DNA from 2 places in the Insulibacter thermoxylanivorax genome. Region 1 is predicted to be linked to the other one. Evidence: predicted binding sites of a transcription regulator. Region 1 holds the regulator's gene; the other holds the start of a gene.
What was found. The regulator NrdR, encoded in region 1, represses ribonucleotide reductase genes. The targets are predictions, from matches to a motif close to AACACNATATATNGTGTT.

Region 1 (15,616 bases):
GCGTATCGAAGATATCCCATACTCCGACGATGACATGATAGCCCTCGCGATCGTTCGGAATGAAGCAATCGTGGTACACATCCATCGGCGGAAGGGCACTGTTGTCCTCGTATCTGCAGAACAATTCAAGATCTGAACGCTTCAAGGGCTCGTTCGGATCCCAGCCCTCTCTCGTAATATAGTAATCCCAGTAGTCCGTGCTGTGGTTAGCGACCATTCGCCAATGGAAGGTATAAGGTCCGCCTGTCATCTCGACCTTATGCCAGCGATCAAAGGACTGCTCGTCCAATTCTAGGAAAACGGAACCGCTTGCAATCTGACCATCGGGTACACCGCCGTTAGGGAAATTCCCGGGGCCTTCGATGCTCCACGGCTCATACATCACTCGCCCGCAATCCGTATTGATCCCCCTGTAGCAGAGATCGGAGCGGCTGTCCATAATCCAGCCATGCGCGCTCGCGCGATCTGCCGTCAGGATGGAACAGATGATGATCAATAACAACGTACCTGCAATGAATAATAACGCCTTGGGTATAGAAAGCTTTCTAGTTTCTAAAACTTGATCCGCCGTCATCGTATTTCCTCCTCTTCAATCTTTGCTTTCTCAGATCATTCCTGCCCTTACCGATCCGCTTCCCTTCAACTGCCGAAAGCCATTCCCCCTTTCCTAAAGCTGGGTACAGGCAGGGTTGATTATCTAATCATTAATACGAATGTGTATCTTAGAATTAGGGGGTCATCACAAATAATTTTTTTCAGCATTTATAGGTTGCTATGCAACTCATATCCCTTACCCTCTCGACCGCAGAATACAAAAAAAAGCACTCCCCGCCTTTAACCTGCGAGAAGTGCTTTGGTTCGATGTCATGCAGCCGTCCACGTTCGATGCGGCTCACCCCTCCGCGCGTTTGCGCCCATAGAATCTCCTGTGCAGTTCACGGATCTCTTCCGTAAATTCCGGTACAGGACCGATGATTTCTGTCTCGGTGATCACTTCTTGGATCAGCAATGTCCGCACCCGCGGCGGCTTGACTCCGAACTCCTGCAGCCATTCCGCCAATTGGCTGGAGGAAGCAGCATAGACGATCCTGCCAAGTTTAACCCAGCCGTGAGCTGCAGCACACATCGGACAATGTTCACCGGATGTATAAACGGTCGTTTGTGCACGTTCCTCCGGACTCAGGTGATTGGCTGCCCATCGCGCCAGTTCGAATTCCGGATGCCGCGTATGATCCCCGCTGGCCACGCGATTATGATCCTCCATCAGGACCTCTCCGCCGGCCGATACCAATACCGAACCAAAAAGGTTCATGTTGACTTATCTAAGGGACCCGGCGGAGATCGAGCATTCCGATTACATCAAATATACGTTTTATGAACTTGACGCGAATCATCAACCGCGTTCTGTTGGATCTGTTAGGGGAACAAGCAATTGGAATCTTAACTTGCCGGACTATACCAAACAGTTAGGTTATGGTACGAGTAAATTATTCGAGAAAGAGAAGAAGATGACTCCAGAAGATTTTGCCGGTTCTTACTTGGAAATCGAATGGACGAATCATCGCGGTGAACTTAATAAAGATATTATTCATCTTGAGATATATGAAGTGATTCAGAACCCCAATACAAAGCATTAAGCTGACCCTTGCGGATCAGCCGGCCTCCATAACACAAGAAGCCGACCCAAAGGTCGACTTCTTCTATGGAGCCAAGGGGGATCGAACCCCTGACCTCATCACTGCCAGCGATGCGCTCTCCCAGCTGAGCTATGGCCCCACGGTATGGAATTCTGAATCAAACATTATTGATTATATATCATCTCGCCAAACTTATCAAGCGTTTAACGGCCTATAATATGTGGCAAACCAATGACATTGGATATGCAATTCTCAATGAATATCAGTAGTCAATCTTGACTATTCAATAATGATTATAATAAACTAAGAACCGACATATGAGAAAGGTCACATGATCCCAAACGAAATTATGCCGAACTACAAATAGAAAGGGGAATAACTTGGAACGCGAATTATTGGTCCTGGGGCTGCTCATGTCACAAAGCCAGCATGGCTATCAGATCAACGAGTTCATTGACCGCAATCTAGGTCGGGTCTCCAATATGAAAAAAGCAACAGCTTATGCCATCTTGAAGCGTTTGGAGAAAGAAGGCAAAGTGGTCTCCACTGTCAGCCAAGAGGGCAACAGGCCGAAGAAGCAAGTCTATACGATTACTGAACAAGGCAGAGAAGCCTTTCGAACCTTGCTGCGACGTATACTTACGAGCCCTGAAATGACGGTTCCTGAAGGCAATATTGGGATCATGTTCCTGGATTATTTGTCTTTAGCTGACGTTGTGGAGTGTCTGAATCAAAGGCTGCACAAGATCGAAGAGAAGTTAAAGGTCTACGCCAACATACCGAAACATAGTAATCAGCATGGATTAGGCGTGGACTTGGCCATTGACCATCGCATAACGCTGATGACCGCAGATCGAGATTGGCTTCTTAGAACCATCGATATACTGCGTCAGAAGATGACGAACGCATGATGCTGCGCATCGCTTTTTCAATCATTTTTCTCGCTAACACTGATAACAAAAATACAGGAGGTAAAGTCGATGTATAATTGGATGTTTTTTATTCACTTGGCCAGCTTGGCGACTTGGTTTGGAGTCACGTTGATGGGGATGATCATGCTGCTTTCCGTAAAGAGCAAACTCGCTGAGAATCATGCGAGCCTTTCTTCAGTAACTTTGTCCGTGCTGAGAAATATCAATCGCATTACACATCCAGCAGCTTTTTTGGTGCTGGCAAGCGGTCTTTACATGATCATGCAGTGGAACCGTGACGGCATGCCGTTCTGGCTGGCATTTATGGAACAAGCCGGCGGGCTGGTTATCATTCTATTCATGATTCTGTTGTCGATATTTGGAGCTAGAATGAAGAAGAGTTTGGCGGGAAGCAACGGCGCTGCAGCTGCAAAGAGCATCAGCATCTATGCGTGGGTGGCGGCAATCTTCTTGCTGGCGATTCTGGTTGTCACTCTGGTCGTAAGTCTAAAGCTGTAATGTTACATGTTACAACCACAACTCCTTACCGGGTTTGTGGTTGTTTGATTCCATATAAAGAACAGCAGCTCTCGATGCAAAGTCACTGGACTTGAATGGTGAGCCAGCTTTTTTATACGAATTTTAGGATAAAACCCTATAACGTATGCGCCAAAATTAGCGTTTTGTACGATTTTTAGCACAAAGTTCAACAGTTTACTGTCCATCGGGCTGCTTTTATACGAAATTTCGGATAAAACTTCCAATTGGGCAACTTCAACGTTGACTTTTATCCGATTTTTAGGTCATAAATCCCCAGAGTCCACAGAACACCCTTCAGAAACCTTCCGATCACTGGACAGAATCCTCGACTATTCCCATAATGGGAATGGGAGGAGAGTCAAGATGTCGATATTAAAAAATGATTGGGCTGATATCCTAAATGAAGAATTCGAAAAACCTTACTACCAGCAATTAAGAAAATTCCTCATTCACGAGTACCGGACACAAACGGTCTATCCTAATATGTATGATATCTTCAATGCCCTGCATTATACGCCGTACTCCAAAGTGAAAGCTGTGATCCTCGGACAAGATCCGTATCACGGTCCAGGACAAGCCCATGGGCTCAGTTTCTCCGTTCAGCCGGGAGTCGCACCGCCTCCTTCCCTGCAGAATATCTTCAAAGAATTGCATGATGACTTGGGCTGTACGATACCGAATCATGGATGCCTCGTTCATTGGGCGGAACAAGGGGTGCTGCTGCTGAACACCGTATTAACCGTCCGCGCCCACTCGCCCAATTCCCATCGTGACCGAGGCTGGGAGCAATTCACCGACCGGATCATTCAGGCGCTTAACGATAAGGAGCATCCCGTGGTGTTCTTCCTGTGGGGAAGCCATGCGCAGAAGAAAGCTGCGCTCATCACCAACCCGCATCATCTGCTGATTCGTTCACCGCATCCAAGTCCGCTGTCCGCTTACAGAGGATTCTTCGGCAGCCGGCCGTTCTCCAAAGCGAATCAATTCCTAAGATCCGTCGGTCTTGAAGAGATCGATTGGCAGCTGCCGCTGGATCCCCCCGCTGCTGTTCAGCAACCGGGAAGAAGGTCTGGAACCTGAAAAGCGATATTGAAAAAGGCACCCTGTTGCTTACGGAACAGAGGTGCCTTATTTCATGCTTTTGCCCGGTTATCCGCAGGTTAACGGAACAAGGATCACTTATTGCTTCAAAACAAGCGCCATTCCCATCATTCAGTCGAACATAACGAATCTCAGTTCCCTTAGGAACGAGAAAAGGCTGTTTTCGGCTAAATAGCGGATTGGTGTTCCGTTAAGGTCGATAAGTTCGTAATAATCAACCTGAAAACGGGGCATGCTGATGTTAATGTGATGGTAACGATTATTCCTCTTGGGCTTCGTCTTCATCCTTCGTTTCATCATAACCGCTTCGAGACAGCAAAGCTTTGAGTTCTTTCATGAACATATTAATGTCCTTGAATTGCCGGTACACGGAAGCAAATCGAACATAAGCCACTTCATCCACCGGATACAACTGTTCCATCACGAGTTCTCCGATCATCCGGCTGTCGATCTCCGTGTTCGCAGTATTCCGCAGCTGTTGTTCTACCTCCGAAACGATGCGTTCCAACCGTTCCACGGATACGGGACGCTTCTCACATGCTCTCAGCAAACCGCGTAAGATTTTGTCCCGATTGAACTCCTCGCGGCTGCCATCCTTCTTAATCACGACCAAAGGCGTCTCCTCAACCATCTCAAACGTCGTAAAGCGCTTCGCACAGAGCTCGCATTCACGCCGTCTGCGAATCGAACGGTTATCATTCGCCGGGCGCGAATCCAGCACTTTCGTTCCGAAATGATCGCAAAATGGGCATCTCATAACCTCACCACCATCCATACATTACCTGAATACGGGGCCATACACCGCTGCATAATAGGATTACACTCAACAAGGAGGTGAACATTCAATGGCTCAAGGACAATCTCGCAGCAGCAACGTACTTGTCGTACCACAAGCTACTGCAGCACTGGACCAATTAAAATATGAAGTTGCTCAAGAGTTGGGTATTCAAATTCCTCAAGACGGTTATATGGGTCACATGGCGACTCGCGACACAGGTGCAATCGGAGGCCACATCACGCGTCGTCTTGTTCAAATCGCAGAGCAACAATTAGCTGGACAATTTAAATAATCATGAATCATAAAGGGTCCAGACAGCTTAGCTGTCTGGGCTCTGCTGATGTATAGAAGATGTACAGGTTTTGCTGCGGATCTTGCTGAACTTGCTGGCATACAGACCATAACATTACAGACCTGTGCTTGCCGGCAGCCGAACGCCGCAACAATCACTGCATTTTCCATCATTGTTCCCTGGATTCATCAGACTCATAACCTATAAGATCATTATACAGGTTGGAATATTTTTTGTAATAATAATTGACTCTCTGTACATAATTCCGCGTCTCTTGATAGGGGATTCGGTCACTGGTGGTCAGCCTGCCGTCCCAGATCCCCGACTGCAGCCAGTTCTGCACAGCCCCTTGTCCAGCATTGTAGGATGCGGCGATGGTCGCCAAGCGATCGCGATCCTCATCCATGCCCATGCGTTCAAAATAAGGAGCAAAGAAATCCTCAAGATAACGTATGTACCACGTTCCCATGCGAATATTCAGAGTTGGAACCGTTAACAAATCCGGAGAAGATTCAGAAAACTCCGATCCCTGCTCGGCGATCCAGCGGGCCGTTTCCGGCATGATCTGCATCATTCCGGTAGCGCCTTTGTGAGAAACCCTGTCGGAACGAAAATTGCTTTCCACCCGTATGATCGCAGCGATCCAATATGGATTCACATCATATTGTTTGGAACTGCTGATGATCTCCTCCTGATAATGCAGGGGATAGATCAGCCGGCCGATCCTGTCAGCATTCAGGAATCCAATGATCAATACTAGAATAATGACGAACGCATAGTAACGTTTCTTGCGAATGTTTCTCATCGCAAACCCTTTCTCTTCATAAATTGATCCAGCTGTTCTGCCGTCGCCTCCAAGTCTTGGCTGTTATCGATGACGATGTCCGCAAGCCGCCGCTTGTCCTCTATAGGCATCTGAGCGCGGATCCTGGCCATCGCTTCTTTCTCCGTCAGACCATCCCGCTTCATCAGACGTTCCAGCTGAAGGCTCATCGGTACGTAGACAACCATCACTTCTGGGAACATATGCTGCAGGTTTGATTCATATAACAGCGGAATATCCGCAACGATCAGCCGTTCAGGATGCCGGCTCTCGAATTCCGAGATTCTTCTCTGCATCTCAGCTCGAATCGGCGGATGCATGATTTTATTCAATCTTAACCTCTTATGTTCATCTGCGAAGATCATCGCACCGAGAAGTTTGCGGTCCAATGTGCCGTCTTCACGGATCAGATCCGCTCCGAATTCCTCGGCGATGGTCTGAAGTACAGGGCTTCCCGGCATCACAATTTCCCGGGAAATTCGATCGGCATCGACAATGATCGCCCCTCGTTCCTCCAACATGCGGCTTACGGTGCTCTTCCCGCTGGCTATACCGCCTGTAAGACCTATAATCATCGCTCCTACACCTCATTGCAACAATTTCGACAATCCCAATACGATTAGTATAATGCCTGGAAGAAAGGTCAGCCTGCCCAGCCACGCGATGTGCGACGCCAGATTCCCCGTGTCGATGCCCAGGCGCAGGAACACGGAACTAAACACGGCGATAACGGATGCGGTCAGCCAGGGGGATAATCCGATAAATACCGCACCAATCCCTGCTCCGAAGGCGTCCAGAGAAAGAGCCGTGCCAAGCAGCGCCGCTTCACCGGGTGAGATCGTACCGGACCGATCCCTGTCCGCACTGGAAGGCGTGCGCAGGATCTCGATGACGATGCCCAGCCTTCTCAACTCAAGATGCAGTACTTTACGCGGTTCCAGTGATTCGGGCAGGGAGAGCTCCGCAGACTCTGTACTGCACTCGGGCAGTTCACCATCCTCAAATGCCAAATTATCATCTCGGTCATTGCCTTGGCACCGCCGCTGTCGCCAGATCTGGACGAATGCCCACAGCCCGATGCAGATCAGGATCATACCGCCGATCCAACCCGCATACCTCTCCGGGATATAAGGGATTAAGAGTCCGCCAAGCAGCATCGACAGCAGGATCATTAGACCGGAACAACAGCCGATGATCAGGATCGATGCGCCCGGTATCTTGATCTGACGCATCCCGTAATTCAATCCGACGCCAAAACTATCCAAACTCACGGCACATGCCAACAGGATAATCGATACATAGGGCAGCATGGTCTTCCCTCCCGATGTCTAGATATTCAACATCATATGAGGGAAGAGCGCATGGGTGCGCATCTTAGGATGTGCTTTTGTGACTTTAAAGGTCCGCAGGCGTCTAAATCAAGGGCGCCTTAAGTCTTTAATGCTTATCTGGCGAGCCGCTTCTTCCTGCGCTGGCAATTCGGGCAGTAGTGCGTTCCGCGGCCGGCAACGGTTATCTTGCGAATCCGCTTGCCGCAGCGCATGCAGGGTTCATCTTCGCGTCCGTAGGCAGCCAGTTGCTGCTGGAACATCCCCATCTCACCTTGGCCGTTGACATAGGATTTGATCGAGCTGCCGCCCTGCTTCACCGCTTCCTGCAACACATGGATAATCGCTTCGTGCAGCCGTTTCCACTCAGGCCGGGTAAGACTATCCGCTGTGCGCTCAGGATGGATGCGGGCCGCGAACAACGCTTCATCCGCATAGATATTGCCGATGCCGACGACATAGAGCTGGCTAAGCAGCAGGGATTTGATCTTCCCTTTGCGATGAGCAAGTACGGCGCGGAAGCGCTCCAAGGTAAAGTCCTCATCAAGGGGCTCCAAGCCCAGCTTGTTCAGCGGGGGATTCACCCATTCCTCCCCCGGCAGGAACAGATGCATTGTGCCGAACTGGCGCACATCTTTGTAACGAAGCTCCGTCCCATCAGTGAAGTGGAAGATCACATGAGTGTGCTTCTCGACGGGATCATCGGAGCGAAACACCCCATAGCGGCCCTCCATGCGGAGATGGGAGACGAGCACCAGCCCGTCCAGGAGAAGACGGAGAAATTTGCCGCGCCGGGCAACCCCCTCGAAGGTGTGCCCTTCCAGCATCGCTGCGAAGACTTCGGGGTCTGCCGGACGCTGAATGATCCGCGGCAGATGAACTGACACACGCTCGATCTTCTTGCCTATGATCAGCTCATTCAACGTTCGCTTGACCGTCTCCACCTCCGGCAATTCCGGCATTGCATCCACCTCCTTCTTCAAACGACCAACATTATGATTTCACGTTCAGCGGCCAACTTTTTAGCATCAACTTCCGCATCAATTCTATTATCACTTTCTTCTTCAACATCTGCATTACGTCATGTAAACCGCATCCCCCGAGCACTTTCTCAAGAGGCTTCCGGCGAATCGCTTCCAACGAATCAATTCAAGGGATCATTTGCTTCAGATCATTTCGCTTCGTACCAGTCCGTTCCCCAGCTTACTTCCGCTTTCAGCGGCACATCGAGTGCAATGGCATTTTCCATCACTTCCGGGACAAGCTGTTTCATCACCTCGAGCTCCTCCGGCGGTACTTCGAAGACCAATTCGTCATGCACTTGCAGCAGCATGCGGCTTCGCAGGCCCTCATCGGTCATCCGTTCGGCTAATTTCACCATCGCCAGCTTGATGATATCCGCTGCTGTTCCTTGGATCGGTGTATTCATCGCCGTGCGTTCCGCAAAGGAGCGGCGATTGTAGTTCGAAGCATTGATCTCCGGCAGGTAGCGTCTCCGGTTGAGCAGCGTGGAAACATACCCGTCTTGTTTCGCCGACTTCACGATCTCATCCATGTACCGTCGTACGCCTTGGAAGACATTGAAGTAGGCTTCGATGAAGGCAGCGGCTTCCTTGCGCGGGATATGCAAGTTCTGCGACAAGCCATAATCGCTGATTCCGTATACGATGCCGAAGTTAACCGCCTTCGCCTGCCGGCGCATATTGGCATCCACTTCATCGGCGGCCACGCCGAAGACATCCATCGCCGTCTTCGTATGGATATCCATATTTTGACGGAAAGCTTCCATCAGCCTCTCGTCCTGCGAGATATGGGCTAGCACGCGCAGTTCGATCTGCGAATAGTCCGCCGCCAGGATATACCATCCTTCCTCTGAAGGCACGAAAGCCCGCCGGATCAGCCGTCCCTCCTCAAGGCGAATCGGGATATTCTGAAGGTTCGGATACTGGCTGCTGAGTCTTCCAGTGGCAGCGATGGTCTGGCGATAATACGTATGGATCTTGCCCGTCTCCGGACGAATCTCCTTCAACAGCCCTTCCACATAAGTCGATTGGAGCTTCGTCAGCTGGCGGTATTCCACGACCTTCGCGGCGATCTCATGGTATGGGGCGAGCCGTTCCAGCACCTCAACGTCCGTCGAATATCCCGTCTTGGTCTTCTTGATCACAGGCAGATTGAGCTTCTCGAACAAGATCTCCCCGAGCTGCTTCGGAGAGCCGATATTAAATTCCGTTCCCGCAAGATCATAGATCTCCTGTTCGATCTCCCTGATCCGCTCCTTCAGTTCCTCCCCGAAGCGTTCCAACTCCTCGCTTTTGACCTTGATGCCCGTCAGCTCCATCTCTGCGAGCACCCGCGACAGCTTCAGCTCCAAGTCATAATACAGCTCGTTCATGCCGGTCTTCTCCAGTTCATCATGCATCGGCTGCCGAAGCTGGGAGATCGCATATGCCTTGCGGCCCAGATATGAGCTGTAGACCTCCAGCTCCGGAATCCGGAACTTGGCGCCCTTGCCGAAGATCTCCTCGTCTTCAGGCAGCGTTGGCAGGCCGAAGCGCCGCATCAGATCCCCCAGGCTCTGATTCGACTGGGAAGGATCAAGGACATAGGCCGCGAGGTGTACATCGAAAGCTGTACCGCGCAGCTTGATGCCCTGCCAAGCCAGAGCCAGATGAACGCGGTGGGCATCATAGATCGTCTTCGCTGTCCCTTCATCTTCCAACCACTCTCTCAGAGGCCGTCCTTCCTCGCTCATCAGTGTCTCGAAGCCGACATACATCGCGCTGGCTTCGAAGGCAAAGGCGATGCCGAGCACTTCCCCGTGATGAGGGTTGTCGCCGAGGACTTCGACATGAACGGCACGAACCTCATCCAGCTTGCCCAGCAAGGCGCTAAGATCCTGTTCCTGCACAATCTGAACGGGAATCTCCAGCGTTTGCTCCGAAACTTGCGCGGATGCGGAGAGATTCAGCCGTTCTAACAGGGATTTAAACTCCAGTCGTTTGAACAGCGCGGCAGTTCTCTCCTCGTCGATGCCCTCGAACTTGAGATCATCCCAGGTAAGGGAGAGCGGCACCTCCCGATAGATCGTGGCCAGCTCCTTGCTAAGCCGTGCATCCTCCGCATGGGCAACAAGCCGTTCGCCCATCTTCCCCTTGATGCTTGGAGCATGTTCGAGGACGTTCTCGACGGAACCGTATTCATGCAGCAGCTTCAGCGCCGTCTTCTCGCCGATGCCCGGCACCCCCGGGATATTGTCCGAAGCATCGCCCATCAATCCCTTCATATCGATGATCTGCAGCGGCTTAAGCCCGTACTTCTCCTGAATCTGTTCAGGACCGTAAACCTCCATCTCACTGATTCCCCTGCGAATCGTCAGCGCGATCTTCACATGCTCCGATGCAAGCTGCAGCATATCCTTGTCGCCTGTGACAACCAAGGTCTCCATCTTCTCTTCATCCGCCATCCGTGTCAGCGTGCCGATGATATCGTCCGCCTCATATCCTTCAAGCTCGAACTGCTGAATATTGAAAGCCGCTACCAATTCCTTAATCAGCGGCCATTGTTCCGACAGTTCCGGCGGCGTCTTCGCCCGCCCGGCCTTGTATTCCTTATAATCGGCATGACGGAAGGTCACTTTCCCCGCATCGAAGGCGAATAGGAAATGCGTCGGCTTCTCTTCCTCCAACAGTTTGAGAAGCATCGTTGTCACGCCGTAAACGGCATTCGTATGAAGTCCTTCAGCATTGCTTAGCAGCGGCAACGCATAGAACGCCCGGTTTGCGATGCTGTTGCCGTCCACGATGATCAACTTGGACATCTTAACACCCCGTCCTATTCTTTACTAACTAGTCCCATCATAGCATAGCCGAAGCGCGGAAAAAACTTCACCGCCGAAGAAACTTTTAGCCCTTGCTTCTCCGCTCATCAAAACGCCGCCTAAAACTTGCCTAAGCTGCGCTTCGGTCAATCCCGATAACCATCCGCCCGCTGCAAGCATAGCCTATAACATATGAAGATATCTCGACACGCGGAATGTCATCCGAACGGGAGTTGATCGATGATGTACGCAGCTCTGCACCATAACAAAAAGGTCATCTTCTTCGATCTGCACGGTACGTTGATCACGAAGAAAATGACCCCCGACCAAGCGCTGCGAGCGGCCCTGCTGGACTATACCGATCGCTGGATATCAGAGGAGAAAGCCTCACTTATCAACAAAGCTTGCCGTATCTACCGCCACGCCCTCCGCCAATACAAACGCAAAGGAAAACCCGGACTCACCGAGCAGATGCGGATCGTCTGTCTGAAGCGGGCGCTGGCTAATCTGCCGATCGCCAAGGATGAGCTCACCCTGGCCCGGATCGATCAGAAAATCACCTGCCTGGCAAGCAGCCAAGAAGAGCACAGCAAACGGGTGGCCGCCGTGCTTCGTTCCCTGAGGCAGCGCTATCAGCTGGCCCTGATCACCAATGGGCAAGAGCCCCTGGTGCGCGCCCGCTTGAGGCGGAATCATCTGGCATCCGCTTTCTCTCCTGCTGCCGTCTTCGTCTCCTCCAGTCTGGGCAAGGGCAAAAGCAAACCCCATCCCGGCATCTACCGCCACGCCTTGGCCCGGATGCAAGTTCAGCCGGAACAAGCCCTGATGGTAGGAGATTCCTGGCGGCAGGATATCGAAGGAGCAACATCCTGCGGCATCGATGCCGTCTGGCTGAATCCATGGAATCGCCCCATCCCGCGGCCGATCACGGAAGCCCGGCTCTTGATGATCCGCGAGATCGATGAGCTGCTGGAGATTCTGTAAGCCTAGCTGTTATGTAACCAAAAGAACGGTCGAAAGCGAGCATCCATGCCCCCTCTCGGCCGTTCACATGTTTGATATCAATGAGATCAACAATCATGATGACCTGCAGCGTGATCCGAAGCTCAGCTGATTACACGCTGGGCTGCTCCGGCGGCTGCTCAGCCGTACTCCTTGCCCTTCCAAACGGCCACCAGTTCGCCTCGCCGAACAACTTCACCATCATCGGGATGAAGAGCGGCAGGAATACTAGAGCATATAAGAAGAGGCCTGTCAATACGATCGTTGCAATCTGCAGCAGGGACAGCACGCCGGATGGCAGCATCGCTGCAAAGGTGCCGCCCAAGATGATGACTGCTGAGAAGATGACGGATCCCATCTTCTTCATCGCTTCCAGAATCGCCTCCTGCACATCGAGATGGCGATATTCATTGAAGCGGCCCATGAGGAAGATGCTGTAATCGATGCCCAGAGCCACCAACATGACGAAGGCGAAGAACGGCACCGCCCAAGTGATGCCGGCGTATCCCGCCAGATCGACGAAGATCCATTCCGCCACCGCCATGGATGTATAGTAGGTGAGCAGCAGCGATGCCATCAAGTAGATGGGCATCACGAGCGATCGGAGCAGGATCATGAGCACGAGGAAGATGCCGATCAACATGATCACAGCCGTTCTGTTGAAGTCTTCCTGTGATACTTCGCTGAGATCATGATACATGCTCGTAACTCCGCCCACAGCATACGCTGCATCCTCCAGCGGTGTCCCTTTGACCGCACGTTCAATGGCAGCGTTCAGCGGTTCGATCAGTTCCAAGGTCTCCTGCTCATAAGGATGGCCTTCGAAGATCACTTCGAACTTCACGGTTCTGCGATCTTCCGACATATAAGTGTCGAAGACCTGTGCGAATTCTTCCAGCTCGAAGACTTCTTCCGGCATGTACCAGCCTCCAAGATCCGCCGAACTGTTCGTCGACAGCACTTCCAGGTACGCAACAGCATCCGTCAGCCCTTCACCGATCTGTGTCAAGCCGTCTACACTTTGCTGGATGCCACCCGTCAGCAATTCCAGCTGATCCGTAAGCCCTGTGACCCCTTCATACAACTGCCGCTGTCCGTCGACGACTTGCTGCAGGCCATGAACCGCACCCGGCATCTGCTGGGCAATGTGATCCTGCCCGTCAGCAGCCTGCTGCAACCCTTGCTCAAGCTGATTCAAGCCATCCAGTAAGGCATCGAAGGTCGCAATTATTTCACCGAAGCCAGCATTCGCCTGTCCGAATCCGCCGCCGGCTTCGCTTAAACCTGCCGTCACGACGGCCAGCTGCCCGTTGAGCTGCTTCACACCCGTCAGCAATTCCTCTGCTGCATCCTGCATTTGCTCCGCAAGTCCAAGTGCCATCAGGAACGTTTCATCCTCGCTGAGAATCGGATGATTCATCGACACGCTGCCTAGCGCCTGCTCCAGACCGCTGAGGCCTTGGCTGAGGCTGTCCAGGCCATTCTCGAGCTGGCCGTAATGTTCCGCCAGCTGGTTCAAGCCTTCGCTCAGCTCATGATAACCTGCGGCAAGCTGCTCATAGGAAGATCTAAGCCGTTCTGCATTGCGCTTCAGTTCCTGTACTCCGCTGTGCAGCTCAGCTGCTCCGCCTGCTCCCTGGCGCATGCCGTAAGCGATCTCGCCAAGGCCGTTGGAGAGCTGGTTCAGGCCGGCCGCCACCTCCTGCGTCCCGTCAACCAAAGCCCCCACAGCCTGCACCGCGTCCACAAGCTGCGGTTCTGAGGCCGTCAACTGCCGACCCGCAAAAGCCAAACCGTCACGGATCTGCATGATCCCATCGGCGCCCTGTATCAATCCTTCCTGCAGCACCGCAGCCTGATCCGTCACCAAGAACTCCGCAATCTCCTCCCCTGTCGGTCTCGTCGCGCTGCGCACGGCGCTTACGCCATCGACATGCAGCAGTTCCCGGCTGATCTTCTCGATCCACGCCATGCCTTGCGGACTGTCCAGCGCTTCATCGTGTTTCAGAACGATGGAGGCGGGCAAGGATTCACCCGGTCCGAACTTCTCGGCGATGATATGAAAGGCTTTGACCGAGTCATACCCATCACCGATCTCATCCAAGGAGTTATAAGATACGTCGCCGTCATACTGCCACAGGAAGGGCACGACGATGACGGCTATGATTCCAAGCGTAATCAAAGGTCTGCGCAGGGAGAAGGAACCCGCAAATCCCCACACTCGGTTATCCTTATGCTGCAGAGCGCGGCTGCTCGGCCAGAACAAGGCCTTGCCCAGTACTGCCATGAAGAACGGCATCAGCGTGAACAGAGCGATCATCATCACCGTCACGCCGACAGCAACGGCAACGGCGGATTGATAGAGGATGAACTTGGATAAACCGATCGCCGCGAAGCCCGCGAGAACTGCCAGCCAAGAGAAAAGCACCGTCCGTCCCGCTGTGCGGTAAGTCGCAGCGATCGCTTCAACCGTGTAACTGTGGGCTGCGAGCTCTTCTCGGAACCGGCTGATCAACAAGATACAGTAGTCTGTGCCGATGCCGAACATCACCGCTACCATGAAGATCTGGGTGAAGGTTGACAGCGGAAAATCCATATATTCCACCAGATAAGCAACAACGGACTGCGCGGTCAGATAACTGATCCCGATGGTCAGAAGCGGAATCCAAGGCGTGACCACGGAACGGAATACGACGATCAAGATGACCAGGATGAAGATGACGGTGATGAGCTCCGTCCGCTTCAATCCTTCCTGTGAAGAGATGATCACATCCTCATCAATCAGCGAGCTGCCCGTGAGATAATGCTCCACTCCAACATCTTGCAGCACTTCGTTCAAGCCATCGCGCTGCTCTGACGTCGATAGATCCGCCGAATCCAGTCCGAGCATCACGAGCACCGTGGTGCCGTCCTCCGAGACCATCTGCTCCTCTAATTCCGGTACACCAAAAGGTGAAACGACATTTGTCAGCCCCAGCTCATCGCTCTGTTCAGATAATCGATCCACCGCTTGTTTAATCTCTCGGATCTCTTCATCATCCAACCCGTCCTCGCTTGTGAACACCAGGACTGCTGCCGTACCATCCCCATCGATCTCTTCCAGCAGCTTTCCGGCCGCAAGCGATGGCGATCCTTCCGGGATGGTCAACTGCCCTCTCTCGCGAACCAGATCTTGCATATCCGGTGCTGTGAAGAACAGTCCCGCCGCAAGGGCAATCCAGAGCGCTAAGATCGCCCAACGGTATTTTACAATCGTTCTCATCTTTCATTCCCTCCTCCCTGAGTGATGATCCGAAGCAATCGTTCGGATGTATCCAGGAACTGTTCGATCTCCGTCTGCGGCAGCTGCCGGATGATGCCTTCTAATCGTTCATGTATGCGGGA
Region 2 (15,616 bases), on a different contig from region 1:
CGCTGCTCGACGCGCATCGGATTCCACGGCAGATCGAAGTTGATGATGTGATTGCAGAACTGCAGGTTGATGCCCTCACCGCCGGCCTCCGTTGCGACGAGGATCTGTGCCCGGCCGCGGAAGAGATCCATCATCCAGTCTTTTTTGCCGCGGTTCATGCCTCCCCTGTAGGGGACGGCGACGAGGTTATGCTGCTTTAGAAAATGCAGGAGATATTCCTGGGTCGCCCGGTATTCTGTGAAGACGATCACCTTGTCATCGATTTGTCTAATCAGCTCCATCGTCTTCTCCGCCTTCGTATTGGCCTTGATGTTCTTAATCTTGTTCACCAATTCCCAGATCCTCGGGCGCAGCGGCGAATCCTCCGATGTCTTCTTGAACAGATTGACGAGGGTGACGAACACCGCATCCCGGCTGGAGCACACCTCCCGCTGCAGCGTCACGAGAGGCAGGACACTGCTCAGGTCTCCGCCGGATTCCTGGTAGCGCTCGCGTACGAAGGAGGTGACGCTGTCATATAAATCCTGCTCCTCTGGTGAGAGGCGGAGCGGGATGTTCTTCACGATGCGCTTCGTGAACGCCAGGTTGCCGTCGGCGCGCCTGTTGCGGATCATCACCTTGGACAGCTCCTGCTGCAGGATTTGCTCGTTCTTGGGCACGCGTTTCTCCTGTACGAAATTCTTGTTGAAGCTGGATTCGCCGCCCAGCTGCCCGGGCTTCAGCAGCGTGATTAAGTTGAACAGTTCGCTCAAGTCGTTTTGCACCGGTGTGGCGGTGAGCAGCAGGCAATATTTTTTGCGGATAGCGGCAGCGAACTGGTAGTTGGCGGTTTTTTTGTTTTTTAATTTATGGGCTTCATCGATGATCAACATATCGTAATCCAAGCTGAGCACGATGTCCCGATGGGGATCGCGCTTGGCGGTGTCAAGGGAGGCGACGACGATGTCGTATTGCCGCCACATATATTCCTTCTTCTGAGCGACGGCGGGGATGCCGAATTTCTGATTCAGTTCCCTCACCCACTGCAGCACGAGAGAGGCCGGCACGAGGATGAGCACGCGGCGGGCAAGGCCGCGGATCATGTATTCCTTGAGGATCAGACCGGCTTCGATCGTCTTGCCGAGTCCGACCTCGTCAGCGAGGATCGCCCGGCCGCGCATCTCTCTAATCACCTTGCGAGCGGTATCCAGCTGGTGGGGCAGCGGGGTGAGCTGCGACAGGTGACTGAGGCATTGCAGATCGTCGAAACGGTGGATCGCTTGGGCTTCTTCGGCTTCGTACGCCAGTTGGTAGAAAGACCAGCGGTCCCAAGGTCCGTTCTGCTCGAGCCGCTTCGCCAACTCTTCGTACCAATCCCGATTGAAACAGATCTGCAGATGGTCATTGAGATCCCGCACATTCGGGGGCAGCTGCGGTTTTAGGGTCATAGCTGTGCCTCCTTGTAAGCCGGAAAGGTCCTCCGATGATCCGTTCTGAACGGCTGGATAATAGTATTAACGGAAGGATGAAATTTCATAAGCGAATAAATCATGGATGAGGGTCGGACAGCAATACAGCATCTATGGTAAAATAACTAGAAATCAGGGAATGCGCCGCATGAGAGCAAATGCTATAATGATAAAGTTGCACACGATAAAGTTGCACACGATAAAGTTGCACACGATAAAGTTGCACACGAAGAGTTACACACGATGCCGGAAAATCACGTTTAGGCATCCCGCGATCGATGTTGTTTAATAGGAGCTATTGCGTGACAGAGAAAGGGAGTGGAGATCGTCATGCAGACATGGAGGTTTATCAAATCCGGAGCGATGGATCCGGCTTGGAATATGGCCATCGATGAAGCGATCATGAATGCCGTGTCGGAGGAGAAGGCGCCGCCGACGCTTCGTTTCTATGGATGGCAGCCGCCGACGCTGTCGATCGGCTACTTCCAGAAGGCCGCTGATGAGATCGATCTGGAGAAGGTCGAAGCAAGGGGCATCGGATTCGTGCGCCGTCCTACGGGAGGGCGGGCTGTGCTGCATGATCAGGAACTGACCTACAGCATGATCCTCTCTGAATCGTATCCCGATATACCAAAGTCCGTCACAGAGTCCTACCGCATCCTGAGCAACGGGCTGCTCCACGGCTTCCGCCGGTTAGGCCTGCAAGCGGACATGGTGAATCTAGCCGACGAAGCGGAGAAGGCGAAGTATGCTTCGGCGGGTTCCGCTGCCTGCTTCGATTCGCCGTCGTGGTATGAGCTCGTCGTGGAGGGGCGCAAAGTCGCCGGCAGCGCCCAGATGCGGCAGCGCGGCGTGATCCTGCAGCATGGAGCGATCCTGTTGGATATGGATGTGGATCTGCTCTTTGATCTGCTTTATTATCCCAATGAACGGCTGCGGGAGCGGCTCAAAAAATCTTTCCGCGAAAAAGCCGTCGCCATCAACGATATCAAACGGGCCCTGGGACAGCCGCCGGTTACCCTCGCGGAGACGGAAGCCGCCTTTGAGCAGGGGATTCCCGAGGGACTGGGCATCAAGCTGGAGCTTGGGGACCTGAGCGACTGGGAACAAGCAGAGGCCAAGCGGCTCGTCGAAGAGAAGTACGGCAACCGCGAGTGGAATCTGCGGCGCTGAGCTTGGCTTAAGGCCATTGAAGGGTGAATGGCGGACGAAAATAGGACGATGGATGGGGAGTACAGGGATTATAGAACTTAACACCCTATCCATTAGTCCCGAAATGCTTACCGAAATATGTCGAATAAGATCGAATAAATTAAAATTAAAAAATAAAGAAAACGAGAGAAAATAAAAGAAAAACGAATCATTCAAAGGCCTCTTATCTGAATTTAACATTCGAGTAAGTAGCATCACAATATGTAGTGGTGTACAATGGTACTCACATACAACATATTGTTATTTACACATAACATCATGAATAGCTTGTATACCCAACGAAAAATTTCGGCGAAAATTGCTGTTTTCGGGCGAATATCGCTGATTTTCGTTTTTTTGTGCGCATGTCCTTGGGACAAGTTGGGTTATCACTTTTAGGAGGATGTTGCTAGTGGCTGGAAAGCAGACGAAAACCAGATTGACAGGACTCAGCGAGAAGATCTTCCTTGATCGCTATGCGCTGAAGGATGCGGATGCGAATAATACCAAGGTCGGCGACGTCGTGTTGGTATTGACCAAGGATGATCCGAAGTTCCCGACCAAGGAAGTTGGGGAAGTCATCAAGCGTGAGGGGCGCAAGGTAACCGTTAAGATGCGCAATGAACAGGTCATCGAAGCGGATCTTGATCAGATCACCCTCACCATCGAGAATACGCCGGATGAAATGTGGAGCAGGCTGGCGAAAGCGATTGCAAAGGTTGAGAAAACCCCAGCCAAACAGAAGGAATGGACGGAGAAGTTCCGCTATATCCTGGATGACTGGAAGCTGGTTCCCGGCGGCCGGATCGCTGCCGGAGCGGGTGCAAGCGATGAACTGACCCTGTTCAACTGCTATGTCATCCCGTCGCCGAAGGATTCCCGCCGCGGCATCCTGGAGACGCTGATGGAGATGACGGAGATCATGGCCAGAGGCGGCGGTGTCGGCATCAATCTGTCCTCGCTGCGGCCGCGCAGAGCCATCGTTAAGGGTGTAAACGGCTCTTCGAGCGGTGCGGTCTCCTGGGGCGGCATCTACAGCTATGCAACGGGTCTGATCGAGCAGGGCGGAAGCCGCCGTGGTGCGCTGATGCTCATGATCAACGACTGGCACCCGGATCTGCTTGATTTTATCACTGTGAAGACGAAGATGGGTCTGCTGACGAATGCTAACCTCTCGGTTTGCATCAGCAACGCGTTCATGAAGGCGGTGAAGGAAGACGCCGACTGGGACCTGTACTTCCCGGATACGACGGACCCGGATTATGATGAGCTCTGGGACGGCAATATGGACAAGTGGAAGCAGATGGGCAAGCCTGTGAAGCACTACAGGACGCTGAAGGCGCGTGAGATCTGGCATACGATCATCGAATCCGCCTGGAAGTCCGCTGAGCCGGGCGTCGTCTTCATGGAATATTACAACCAGATGTCGAACAGCTGGTATTTTAACCCGATTATCTGTACGAACCCGTGCGGTGAACAAGGTTTGCCGGCTTGGGGCGTATGCAACCTGTCAGCGATCAACCTGTCGAAGTTCTATGATGAAGCGAAGGACGATGTGAATTGGGAGGATCTGAAGACGGTTGTCCGTTATTCCGTGCGTTTCCTCGACAACGTCATCGATGCGACGCCGTATCATTTCGAGGAGAACCGGAAGAACCAGCAGGCAGAACGCCGCATCGGTTTGGGTACGATGGGGCTGGCAGAGCTGCTGATCAAACTGCGCATCCGTTACGGCTCGCCGGAATCCCTCGAATTCCTCGATAAGCTGTACGGCTTCATCGCCCGCGAAGCTTATCTCGCTTCAGCGGAGATCGCGGAGGAGAAGGGTTCCTTCGAACGTTTCGAGCTGGAGCCGTTCCTGCAGAGCGGATTTATGAAGAATATGGTCGAGGTGTATCCGGAAGTAGGAGAAGCGATCCGCAAGAAGGGCATGCGCAACGTTACGGTGCTGACGCAGGCTCCGACGGGCAGCACCGGTACGATGGTCGGCACATCGACGGGCATCGAGCCGTACTTCGCCTTCGAATATTATCGCCAGAGCCGCCTCGGCTTGGACAAGCAATACGTCCCGATCGCGAAACGCTGGCTGGATGAGCATCCGGGCGAGGAACTGCCGGATTACTTCGTCACGGCGATGGATCTGAGCGCGGAGGATCACATCCGCGTGCAGGCAGCGATCCAGCGCTGGGTGGACAGCTCGATCTCCAAGACAGCGAATGCACCGCATGATTTCACCATCGAAGAGACGAAGAAGCTGTATGAGCTGGCCTTCGAGCTGGGCTGCAAGGGCGTGACCATCTACCGCGACGGCAGCCGCGATACACAGGTGCTGTCCACGGATGTGAAGGACAAGAAGGAAGAGGCGCAGGCAGAAGAGGGCGCTAAGGACAACGCATCGGAAGCGCAGGCGGCTTCTGGATCCGCACAGACGATCGCTGTCCAGTCTGAGAAGCCAGCCAACGGCAACGGTACGCTCAACGGCAATTACATGAAACGTCCGCAGATCCTGCGCGGCGCGACCTATAAATTCAACACGCCATTCGGCATGGCCTATATCACCGTAAATGATTACGGCGGTCAACCGGTGGAAGTCTTCCTGAACGTGGGCAAGGCGGGCTCCGATGTGTTCGCGATGTCGGAAGCACTCGGCCGCGTCTGCTCCTTATTCCTGCGTTACGGCGACCACGGCAACAAGGCGAAGCTGCTCATCAAGCACTTGAAGGGCATCGGCGGTTCCGGGGCGACGGGCTTCGGTCCGAACCGCGTGGAATCGATCGCTGACGCGGTGGCGAAGGCGCTGGAGCTCCATCTTGAAGCTCATGGAAACGGGCAGCAAGAAGCGGCAGCGGCACAAACCGCAGCAGCGGTTTCGGCAGCAGCTGCTGAGCAAGCTTCTGTTCCAGGCGTTGATCCGCGGCAGGAGATCATCATGGGAGAAGGCTTGGACCTCTGCCCATCCTGCGGCACCGCTTCGCTGATCAACAGCGAAGGCTGCAAGACCTGCACGAACTGCGGATACAGCAAGTGCAGCTAAGGTCATAAGTGAGCCATAAAGCATAATAGAAGCCAAAAGGGGCTGTCCAGTTTAGTCAGGAAACTGACGGATGGACGGCCCCTTTCTCTGCAGGCAGGCTGATAAAATAATTATTGCATTTTTTTGATCGAGGGTGCATAGTATATATTTTGAATTTAAGATATATAAATCGAAATCAATTGATGGAGCGCGAATTGTTTATAGGATTTATTTCATAAATAAGGTCAGTCAAACTTCCGCTATTTTGCTCCAAGCGCGGATGATGAAGAAATAGAGGAAGTGAAACTTCTTTTATTTCTCGTAGATGCGAAAAAACCATTGATTTATTGACACTATTTTAGAAATAAGGGAAATTTGGCTTACACTATTCTGCGCGATTTGAAGGGAAGCTGGAAATAGAGGAAGTTTTGCTTCCGTTATTTTGCAAGAAGCCTGCATATCATGCGAAAGCAGAGGAACCGAATGGAAGAAGCAACAAGCTTAAGGCGTTATGCTTTTGGAGAAGGGTCTCCGCCTGTGATCGCGATTGTACATCGGCCTAATCATTTGGACTGTTTCGAGCGAAGGCTGCGATTGGAGCATTCTTCCGGGGCGGTATTCCGAAGCCTCAGCAAATAAGGTCAGTCACGCTGCCATCTCCATCAAAAATCATCCAATTTCAGCTGTATATGAGGTACAATAGGGATGTCTTTGTCACAGAATCGATAGGGAGCGATCGTATGAACCCGGCACAAAGGAGTCGGAGATTCCTGTTCCGCCAACTAGCTTTTGTCGGGTTGTCCAGTCCCTTCACCTGTGATAATCTCGCTGTAGGAATCGATGATCGGAGCTAATTATGAAAGCCGTTCCAAACCTTCCGAATCATTGATAGAACAATACGATAGAAAGGATCGAGGACAGATGACGAAACAGATGAAGAAACAAGGATTCAACCCTTATCTGCCTTCTTGGGAGTACATCCCTGATGCAGAGCCTTATGTCTTTGGCGACCGTGTCTATATCTATGGGTCTCATGATCGTTTTAACGGCCATGCGTTCTGTCTGAATGATTATGTTTGCTGGTCGGCGCCGGTGGACAATCTGGCGGATTGGCGTTATGAAGGCGTGATCTATCGCAAAACCGATGACCCGCTTAACCCGGACGGCCGCATGTGCCTCTATGCACCGGATGTCACCGTGGGACCGGACGGACGTTATTACCTCTATTATGTTCTGGACAAGGTTCCAGTTGTTTCCGTTGCGGTCAGCGATACGCCTGCCGGCAAATTCGAATTCTACGGTTATGTCCGCTATCCGGACGGCACGCGGCTCGGTGAGCGGGAGGGGGATCAGCCGCAGTTTGATCCCGGCGTGCTGACCGAAGGCGACAGAACTTACCTGTATACGGGTTTCTGTGCGGTGGGCGACCGTTCCCGCAAAGGTGCTCAGGCAACGGTCCTTGGACCGGACATGCTGACGATTGTCGAGGAGCCGGTCTTTGTCCTGCCGAGTGAGCCTTACAGTGAGGGAACGGGGTTTGAAGGGCATGAGTTCTTCGAAGCACCGTCGATTCGCAAGGTTGGGGACAAGTATTACCTGATCTACTCCTCGGTGGTTATGCATGAGCTGTGCTACGCTGTAAGCGACCATCCGACGAAGGGCTTTAAGTACGGCGGCGTGATCGTCAGCAACTGCGATCTCCATATCGATACGTACAAGCCGGCGAATAAGCCGATGTATTACGGCGGCAATAACCACGGCAGCATCGTCGAGATCAATGGGCAGTGGTATATTTTCTATCACAGGCAGACGAACGGTACGCATTACAGCAGACAGGGATGCCTGGAGCCGATTGAGATCCTCGAGGACGGTTCGATTCCGCAGGTGGAGATGACTTCCTGTGGACCGAACGGAGGACCTTTGGTCGGGCGCGGGGAGTATCCAGCGTATATCGCATGCAATCTCTTCTATAAGGATGAGGAGATGTATACGGGAACTTACGGCGCCTGGATGGATGGACGATTCCCGAAGATCACCCAGGACGGCAAGGACGGCGACGAAGAGATCGGATACATCATGAATATGAGGGATTCGGCTACGGCCGGGTTCAAATATTTTGACTGCAAAGGCATCAAACAGGTGAAGATCAAGGTTCGCGGATACTGCCGTGGCGAATTCCAAGTGAAGACGGCCTGGGACGGCCCGGTGCTCGGAACGATTCCCGTGGACTTTACGAATATATGGACCGAATATACGGCGGATATCGCCATTCCGGACGGCGTCCATGCGCTGTACTTTACTTATACCGGCGAGGGCAATGCGAGTTTGGCTTCATTTACGCTGATCTGACGGCTAACATAGAAGGGAGAGCGGCAGAGTGACTGACATGATAAACGTCTATCAAAACCCGGTAATCCCGGGTTTCTTCCCGGATCCCAGCATCGTGCGGGTCGGTGAAGACTACTATCTCGTGACGAGTTCCTTTGAATATTTCCCGGCGGTGCCCATCTTCCACAGCAAGGACCTCGTCCATTGGACACAGATTGGCCATGTGCTGACGAGGAAGGAGCAGGTCGATCTGTCGACGCGGAAGAGTTCCGACGGCATCTACGCTTGCACGCTGCGGTACCACGAGGGAACCTTCTATATGATCACCACAGATGTAAGAGGGATCGGCAATTTCTATGTAACGGCTAAGGACCCCGCAGGTCCATGGTCGGATCCGATTCGCCTGCCTTACGGCGGCATCGATCCTTCACTATTCTTCGATGACGACGGCAAAGTCTATGTCACCGTGCAGAACGGCGCCGGGCTGGATTCCCATATCATCCAATATGAGATCGATATCGAAACCGGCCGTGTACTGACGGAGCCGAGACGCATCTGGGACGGGGACGGCGGCGTATGGACTGAGGGACCCCATCTGTATAAGATCAACGGCATGTATTATATCCTCAGCGCCTGCGGCGGCACCTCCTTCGACCACCGGGAGATCGCCGGCAGGAGCGACAACCCGTACGGGCCTTTCGAGCCGTGCCCGGTGCCGGTTCTCACCCATAACAAGCTGCCCGATCATCCGATCCAGTGCCTCGGACATGCGGATCTCGTAGAGGATACGAAGGGAAATTGGTGGTTGGTGTTCCTGGGGACACGGCCAGTGGATGGCCGCTACTCCGTCCTCGGCCGCGAGACCTTCCTCGCGCCGGTGACCTGGACGGAGGACGGCTGGCCGATGGTGGACAACAATGAGGGCATCGTGCAGCTGCAGATGTCCGCTGAACGCTTGCCCGTGCCGCTGACGAAGCCGCAGGGTCCTGTGAAGATCGAAATCGGCGAAGGTTTCGGACCGGAGTGGAGTGCCCTGCGCACGATGGATGAGGAGCGTTATCAGGTCGAATCGCCCGGCGTGGTGAAGCTTGTGGGCAATGAATACTCGCTGGACGATGAGGCGCCGGCGACCTTCATCGGTGTTCGCCAGCGGAGTGTGGATATGGCGTTCAGCAGCTCCCTCAATTTCGCGCCGGCACAGGATGGCGAAGAAGCGGGGATCGCTGCACGCCTGAATAATCGGGGGTACCTTGCCTTCTCGCTGAAGCGGATCGGGGCGGAGACTTACTTGCATCTAACGGTGCGAAACGGCGACGCCAAGGAGGAAGTGAAGATTCCGTGGGAAGGCGGCGCAGTAGAGCTCAAAGTGCGCTCTGATGCCAAGCGCTACACATGTGAATACTCGCGGGACGGCATCACCTGGACGGAGATGCCCGGCGAGATTCGCGCCGAATGGCTGGCGCCGGAAGTAAACGGCGGTTTCACCGGCGTCTGCGTCGGACTCTATGCTTCCGGCAATGGCAGCCAAGCGGCGGTGCCTGCACGTTTTAGCAAGGTGGTATATACGGATCTTTAGAGAAACGGCACGTTAAATGAGCAATGGGGGCTTTAGCCCCCATTATTTTTTGAAAGGTTAGATATGCAGAGCCTCAATAAGCAAACATCAATGGAGACTGGAGTGCGAGGAGGGAATAAAATGCCTTCAAGAGAAGAGAGCAGCATGCAGAAAAATACACCGCTGGCACAGGCGCAGAATTCCGTGGATCGCTTCTCCAATGCCGTCGCCGATGCCGAGACTCACCCTAATGAGACGATGATCAAGCAGGCTTATCGGACGGAAGAGAAGGTGAGAAATGCGATTGCCAACCTGCAGGATGAGGAGCATCAAGAACCTGTGGAACGGCTGAAGGAGCGCTTCGAGGAGCAGCAATTGCGCTTACAAGGAACGACGGAAGAGGAGTTTTATCAGCCCGTGATCATGGCTTGGTTATGCCGCGGAGCATGCTGTCAATAACACAAACCCCCGGCGCCCGCTGTCAACAGGGGATGCAGGGGGGATTTTGGTTTATTCGGACTTGGTCCCGTTCATTCCACGATCAACAGCCCCGTCATCTCTTCATGGCCGCTGCCGCAAATGACACCGCAGCGGAAGACGAATGATCCTTTCTTGTCGGCCACGAAGGAGACGGGGCGGCTTTTCTTCACTTCAATATTATAGCCCTCTATTTTCAACGTATGATATCCCTTCAAGTTCTCCAATGTAATCTCTACGGTATCCCCTTGTTTTACACGAATCTCTTGGATGTCAAAATGATATTTAACGGCCCGCACGGTGAATCTCTTCACTGAAGCTTTGTCGGAAACCTTGTCGGCAGCCCGGTCCGGCGTGCCTGTTTCGTTTGCTGCCTGCACTCCATGATGATCTGTCTGGATCAAGGGTTCTGTGCATCCCGCAGCAAACCATAGGAGCAGCAAAACAGCGATACACCTAATCAATCTATCCATAAGGATTCCACCTCCTAAATATTAAGCATAAGCGAGGGGAAAAAGTGAAAGTGTGATGCAGAACACAATGTCATTAGTGCAACTTGCTATACTGAGGGTGTTGTTGAGAACGATTCTCAGACCGCTGAGGAGGGGTTACGAAGGATGACGAATCAAGGAAAAATCGTGGAACTGGACGTAAGAGAGCATCTGCGCAACAAATGGGATCCCTTCAAGCTCATCATGGATCATGTGAAGGAGTTGTCCAAAGATGATCAGTTCCGGCTTCACACAACCTTTAAGCCAACACCGCTGCTTAAGGTGATGCGATTAAAAGGCTATGTCAATAAAGCAGAGAAACTTGCCGCCGACCACTGGCTCGTCACCTTCGTGCACAAGAGCCGCAGGGATCTGCTGAACATCACGGAAGATGGGGCGGCGCTGGACACGGAGGGAGCGGAAACGGATGCGGAACGTGAGCCGGAAGTGTTTGAGCTGGATAATCGAGGTTTGGAACCGCCCCATCCCATGGTCCGCACGCTGAGCAAGCTGGAGGAGGCGCGTCCCGGGGACCGCGTGATCATCCACAACGATCGGGTTCCGGTATTCCTCATCGAGGAGCTGAGCACGCTTGGATATACCTATGTGATCGAAGAGCAGCCGGATGGAAGTGCCATCGTTCAGATTACGAAGCATTAAGGTGGTGTATGGATGGTATCTCGTCTGCCGTTTTATTTTCTGCTCACGGGGCTGATCTGTTTTGCGCTTTTTCAGATCGGTACGCTCTCAGACTTTTCTGCATGGCTGTATGAGTTTTCTATGGAACCCCGTTATCCGACGGGTTGGGCCAAGGCGCATCTGCATGTTCTCGGATGGGCGACGATGATCGCGATGGGAGCGGTCTATCAGCTCGTCCCCGTAGTCCTTCAGAATCATAAGCTGTTCAGCGAGCGCTTGGGCTATATCCAGTATGGAGTCTTCACCTTTGGTTTTGCGGGGTTGATGATCGGTTTTCAGCAGATGAATGTGCTGATGATCGGCGGTTTCGCAACGATCGCCTTTCTCGGTATCCTGATCTTCGCGGGGAATATCGGGATGACTTTAGCACGCGCCAACCTGTGGAATCACGTGACGGTCAGCTGTGCGATTGCCGTTGGACATCTCGTGTTGACCGGGGTTGCCGGTATGCTGATGGGTCTGAACTTTGCCTTCGAATGGCTGGGGACCTTTCATGATCAGCTCCTGGGTGCTCATCTATGGTTTGGAGCGATCGGTTGGTTCGGTTTTCTGATCACTGGTTTCAGTTACAAACTCTTCCCCATGTTCTATCTCTCTCACGGCCATTCTGAAGTTTTGCAAAGATGGGTTATGGGTTTTCTATTTTCTGGTGTATGGATGGGGGTGATTTCCTTCCTGCTGAATGCACCTGCCTGGTCACATTGGATCGGATTGCTTTGTACTGCAGCAGGATTCACCATCTACGTATACCACCTGGGACAGATCTGCAAATCCCGGCATAAAGCCAATCCCGGTGCAGGGATCCTCTGGTCATGGCTGCTTGCGCAGGGCATCGCGGTGATCGTTGTTCTGTTAGTGATTGTAAGTGCTGTGTTTCCTGATCTCATCCTCAGCCCGCGGATGACCGCGGTGATCGGCTGGATGTATCTCTGGGGATGGGTGGGCATGACGATCATGGCATACCTGTCGAAGATCATCCCGTTTCTCTGGTGGACATATCGATACGGCAGCCGCGTTGGACAGGTTAAGATTCCAACCATGGCGGATCTGATCGATGACCGCAAGGTGAATATCCTGCTGATGGCCGTTGCGGTAAGTCTCTTTATTCTGCTGATCGGATTCGGCTGGAACCTTCCGCTCGTCCTGTCGATTGGGGGAAGTTTGCTGGCTGTGAGCGCGTTAGTCTATGTCGGCTTGCTGGCTGCAGTATTTACGAAGTAGGGCTGAACTGCTCAGCGGATGCGATCCCGTTGGGCGTTAGACGCTGCAAATTCTTACTGGAAAGTGAGGAATGGACCATGGAGAAGCACATTACTGAAGAAACCATTATCGAACTGCTTAAAGAGGTCTATGACCCGGAACTCGGGATTAATATCGTCGATCTAGGACTCATCTATGAAGTGAAGATCAATGGCGGCCATGTGTATGTACGGATGACCTTAACGACTCCCGGCTGTCCGATGCATACGGCGATCGTAGGCGGCGTCCACCGTGCATTGGAAGGCGAGCCCGGGATCCAATCCGTGGATGTGCATCTCGTATGGGAACCGCGCTGGACGCCGGATCGGATGACGCCGGAGGGAAGAGAAGCGCTTGGTTATTTTTAAGTTGATGTTGGTGCGGTCAAAAGGGATGAGGTGATCAGGAGTGAAACATTGGCATGCGTTATGGATTGCTGCGCTGAGTTTTGCAATCATCTTGGCAGGATTCTATATTCATCCGTTAGAAGAGTCGGCGGCTGCAGATCATAGTAAGATTGATGGAAGGCATCGTGGATTGCACGATGGAGTAAATGATGGGATGCATCATGAAACACACCATGGCATGATGTATGATGGGTTGCACGAAGATCATATGGGACTGGGCATGAAAGGTGAAGGGGAAGGAAACGTTGCAGGGACTGACCGCATTAACCAACCGCCTGTAGAACCAATCATTCACCGAGAGGGAAATTTCGTGTTCATTGAGATGACGGCGCAGGTGACAGATGTGGAAATCTCACGCGGTATCCTCTATAATGCATGGACCTTTAACGGAACGGTGCCGGGGCCGGTGCTTCGCGTGAAGGAAGGAGATACCCTGGTATTCACCCTTCGCAACCATGATCCGGAAAACGATCATTCGATGGACTTCCATGCCGTTCATGCTGCACCGAACCGCAAGTTCATCGATGTGGCGCCGCATGATGAACGAACGTTCACCTATACGGCTTCCAGTCCAGGCGTGTTCATGTATCACTGCGGCACGGATCCGATCCTCGAACATATCGCGAACGGAATGTACGGTACGATCATCGTCGAGCCGAAGGACGGGTATCCGTCCGATCAAGAGGTGGACCGCGAATATGTGCTTGTGCAGAGTGAATGGTATGCAGAGCACGATATGGAAGCTTTTTTGAACGGGGAACCGGAATATGTGGTGTTTAACGGCAATGATTATGGACTCAAGGAACACCCTCTGACTGCTAAAGTCGGTGACACGGTTCGCATCTATGTCAGCAACGCCGGACCCAATCACACGTCTTCCTTTCACGTCGTCGGCACGATCTTCGATCGGGTATACATCGACGGCCACCCGGATAACATGATGCATGGTATGCAGACGGTATTGCTGCCGGCCAGCGGCGGCGCCGTCGTCGAGTTTACAGTGAAGGAAGCGGGGGACTATCCGATCGTCAGCCATCAATTCAATCATGCGGCCAAAGGAGCGGTTGCGATCCTGCGGGTTACGGAAGACGACCCTGATGCGATGATTACGCACAGAAACGAGGTCTCAGCGGAGCTGATGGATGTTGGTTTCCAAAACGACGAAAACGCCACATTCGATCATGAATTCTAGATGAATGATGAATTCATTTGGATGCATGATCACGGCGGAATGGATAACTCCGCCGACATGCACGGTCACATTCGTCCAATGATGGGCGGCATGAGGACCGAGATGATGCATGAAATGATGTAAACCAGGATGCCGGCGATACCGCCGGCTTTTTTGTGAGCAATATTGATACATCGAGTCCCTTTCATCATTATCCCCTTTAGTCAGGTAGATTGGCTTGAGGAGCAAGTTGGTCTTTCCCCGTCGGTCAGGAAGGTTTGAGTTGTTTTGTGGTTGCTTATTCATCATGATCCCTCTCGTTCAGTAAGATTAGCTTTTAGGGGGATTTTCACCATGATTCCCGTAAGTCAGGAGAGATTGGGTTTGTGGTTGCTTTTCAGCATTACTCCTGTTAGTCAGGTGAAGGGTGGCAGCAGCTATGACTACCAGATCTTTTTTCCTTATGTCCAGTCTGGTGCGGTAAAGTCGGTTAGAAGGGGGTTGGCTCGGAGCTGAACCATAGGTAATGATATGAAGACCGATTCCTGAGGGAAGGGGATAATCATAAAAGAGGACCCAGGAAGAGAATATGTGCAAAACTGAGTGAAGGGGATAATCATGAAAAGGAGTCAAAAGATGAATACACACGTGGAAACGCTGCGATCCTGTTCTACATCAGCAGATCTTTATAGATCGCGGAACGCTTCTATCCATCCCAAAATATCATCTCCGCCGCATTATAAGAATTTTTTTTAGGAAAGTTTAACAAATCTATGAGCTTCATCTAACCTCCACATAACAGTCGCTTGTTACAATGCCCTAGGAATCATATGTGGAGGTGTATTCTATGAATTCGAAGCTCATGAAAACAGCATCCATCTTATTACTCACCGGGGCATTGCTGCTCGGTTCAGCAGTTGTTCCGGGCACACCAGAGACGGTATATGCGGCAGATGAAACGACAGGAAGTATCTATATAGCACCTGTGGATCGCGCGAAGTTTCTAGCAGGTGCAAGGTTTGATTTTCGCGTGGAATTAAGAGATTTAACCGCAAAACCGAATCAGGTCAGCATCACGATCAACGGCCGGCCTGCGGAGGCATTCTTCGGTCGATCCTTCGTCATCACGAATACGCATGAAGACAGCGAGGAATATACGATTCGTGACGTGATGTTTCGAAGTCCCGGTTTATACGAAGTGGAAGTCAAGGCTGGGGAACTGCAGCGCAAGATTCAATATGAAGTCATCGTCGCAGATCAGTACGGCAAAAAGGCCAAGAACGTCATCTTCTTCAATGGCGACGGGATGAGCCATGCGGTGATCACGGCGGCACGGATCTTGTCCAAAGGCATGACCGAGGGCAAATACAACGGCCTGCTCGAGATGGACATGATGGAGGCAAGAGGCGTCGTGACCACCTCCGGACTGGATTCAATAGCAACGGATTCAGCCAACAGCGCCAGCGCTTATGCGACAGGGCATAAGGGCGAGATGAATGCCCTCGGCGTCTACCCGGACAACACGCCGGATTCCCTGGATAACCCGAGGGTTGAGACGATCATCGAGATGCTGAAACGAACGAGCGGCAAGGCGACG

Region 2: PRECH8_RS10155 (adenosylcobalamin-dependent ribonucleoside-diphosphate reductase) is a predicted target of NrdR. The motif match lies at 2,854-2,871, and genes of this name have one in related genera.

Annotation. Positions count from the first base shown of each region.
Region 1 is NZ_BMAQ01000010.1:303-15,918, forward strand. Features, by position in the region: partial or broken gene PRECH8_RS06655 (lytic polysaccharide monooxygenase) at 1-574, opposite strand, end outside; partial or broken gene PRECH8_RS06660 (nucleoside deaminase) at 893-1,303, opposite strand; gene PRECH8_RS06665 (hypothetical protein) at 1,314-1,637, shown strand; tRNA gene PRECH8_RS06670 (tRNA-Ala) at 1,704-1,776, opposite strand; gene PRECH8_RS06675 (PadR family transcriptional regulator) at 2,018-2,548, shown strand; gene PRECH8_RS06680 (hypothetical protein) at 2,618-3,067, shown strand; gene PRECH8_RS06685 (uracil-DNA glycosylase) at 3,452-4,168, shown strand; gene nrdR (transcriptional regulator NrdR) at 4,449-4,946, opposite strand; gene PRECH8_RS06695 (alpha/beta-type small acid-soluble spore protein) at 5,035-5,259, shown strand; gene PRECH8_RS06700 (lytic transglycosylase domain-containing protein) at 5,429-6,064, opposite strand; gene coaE (dephospho-CoA kinase) at 6,061-6,657, opposite strand; gene PRECH8_RS06710 (MntP/YtaF family protein) at 6,670-7,392, opposite strand; gene mutM (DNA-formamidopyrimidine glycosylase) at 7,527-8,372, opposite strand; gene polA (DNA polymerase I) at 8,582-11,230, opposite strand; gene PRECH8_RS06725 (HAD family hydrolase) at 11,474-12,214, shown strand; gene PRECH8_RS06730 (MMPL family transporter) at 12,345-15,494, opposite strand; gene PRECH8_RS06735 (MarR family winged helix-turn-helix transcriptional regulator) at 15,491-15,616, opposite strand, start outside.
Region 2 is NZ_BMAQ01000026.1:47,683-63,298, reverse strand. Features, by position in the region: gene PRECH8_RS10165 (DEAD/DEAH box helicase) at 1-1,427, opposite strand, end outside; gene lipM (octanoyltransferase LipM) at 1,779-2,621, shown strand; gene PRECH8_RS10155 (adenosylcobalamin-dependent ribonucleoside-diphosphate reductase) at 3,052-5,673, shown strand; gene PRECH8_RS10150 (family 43 glycosylhydrolase) at 6,586-8,001, shown strand; gene PRECH8_RS10145 (glycoside hydrolase family 43 protein) at 8,039-9,556, shown strand; gene PRECH8_RS10140 (hypothetical protein) at 9,677-9,994, shown strand; gene PRECH8_RS10135 (cupredoxin domain-containing protein) at 10,066-10,485, opposite strand; gene PRECH8_RS10130 (DUF2249 domain-containing protein) at 10,630-11,163, shown strand; gene PRECH8_RS10125 (hypothetical protein) at 11,176-12,423, shown strand; gene PRECH8_RS10120 (metal-sulfur cluster assembly factor) at 12,501-12,809, shown strand; gene PRECH8_RS10115 (multicopper oxidase domain-containing protein) at 13,057-14,040, shown strand; gene PRECH8_RS10110 (hypothetical protein) at 13,975-14,325, opposite strand; gene PRECH8_RS10105 (alkaline phosphatase) at 14,867-15,616, shown strand, end outside.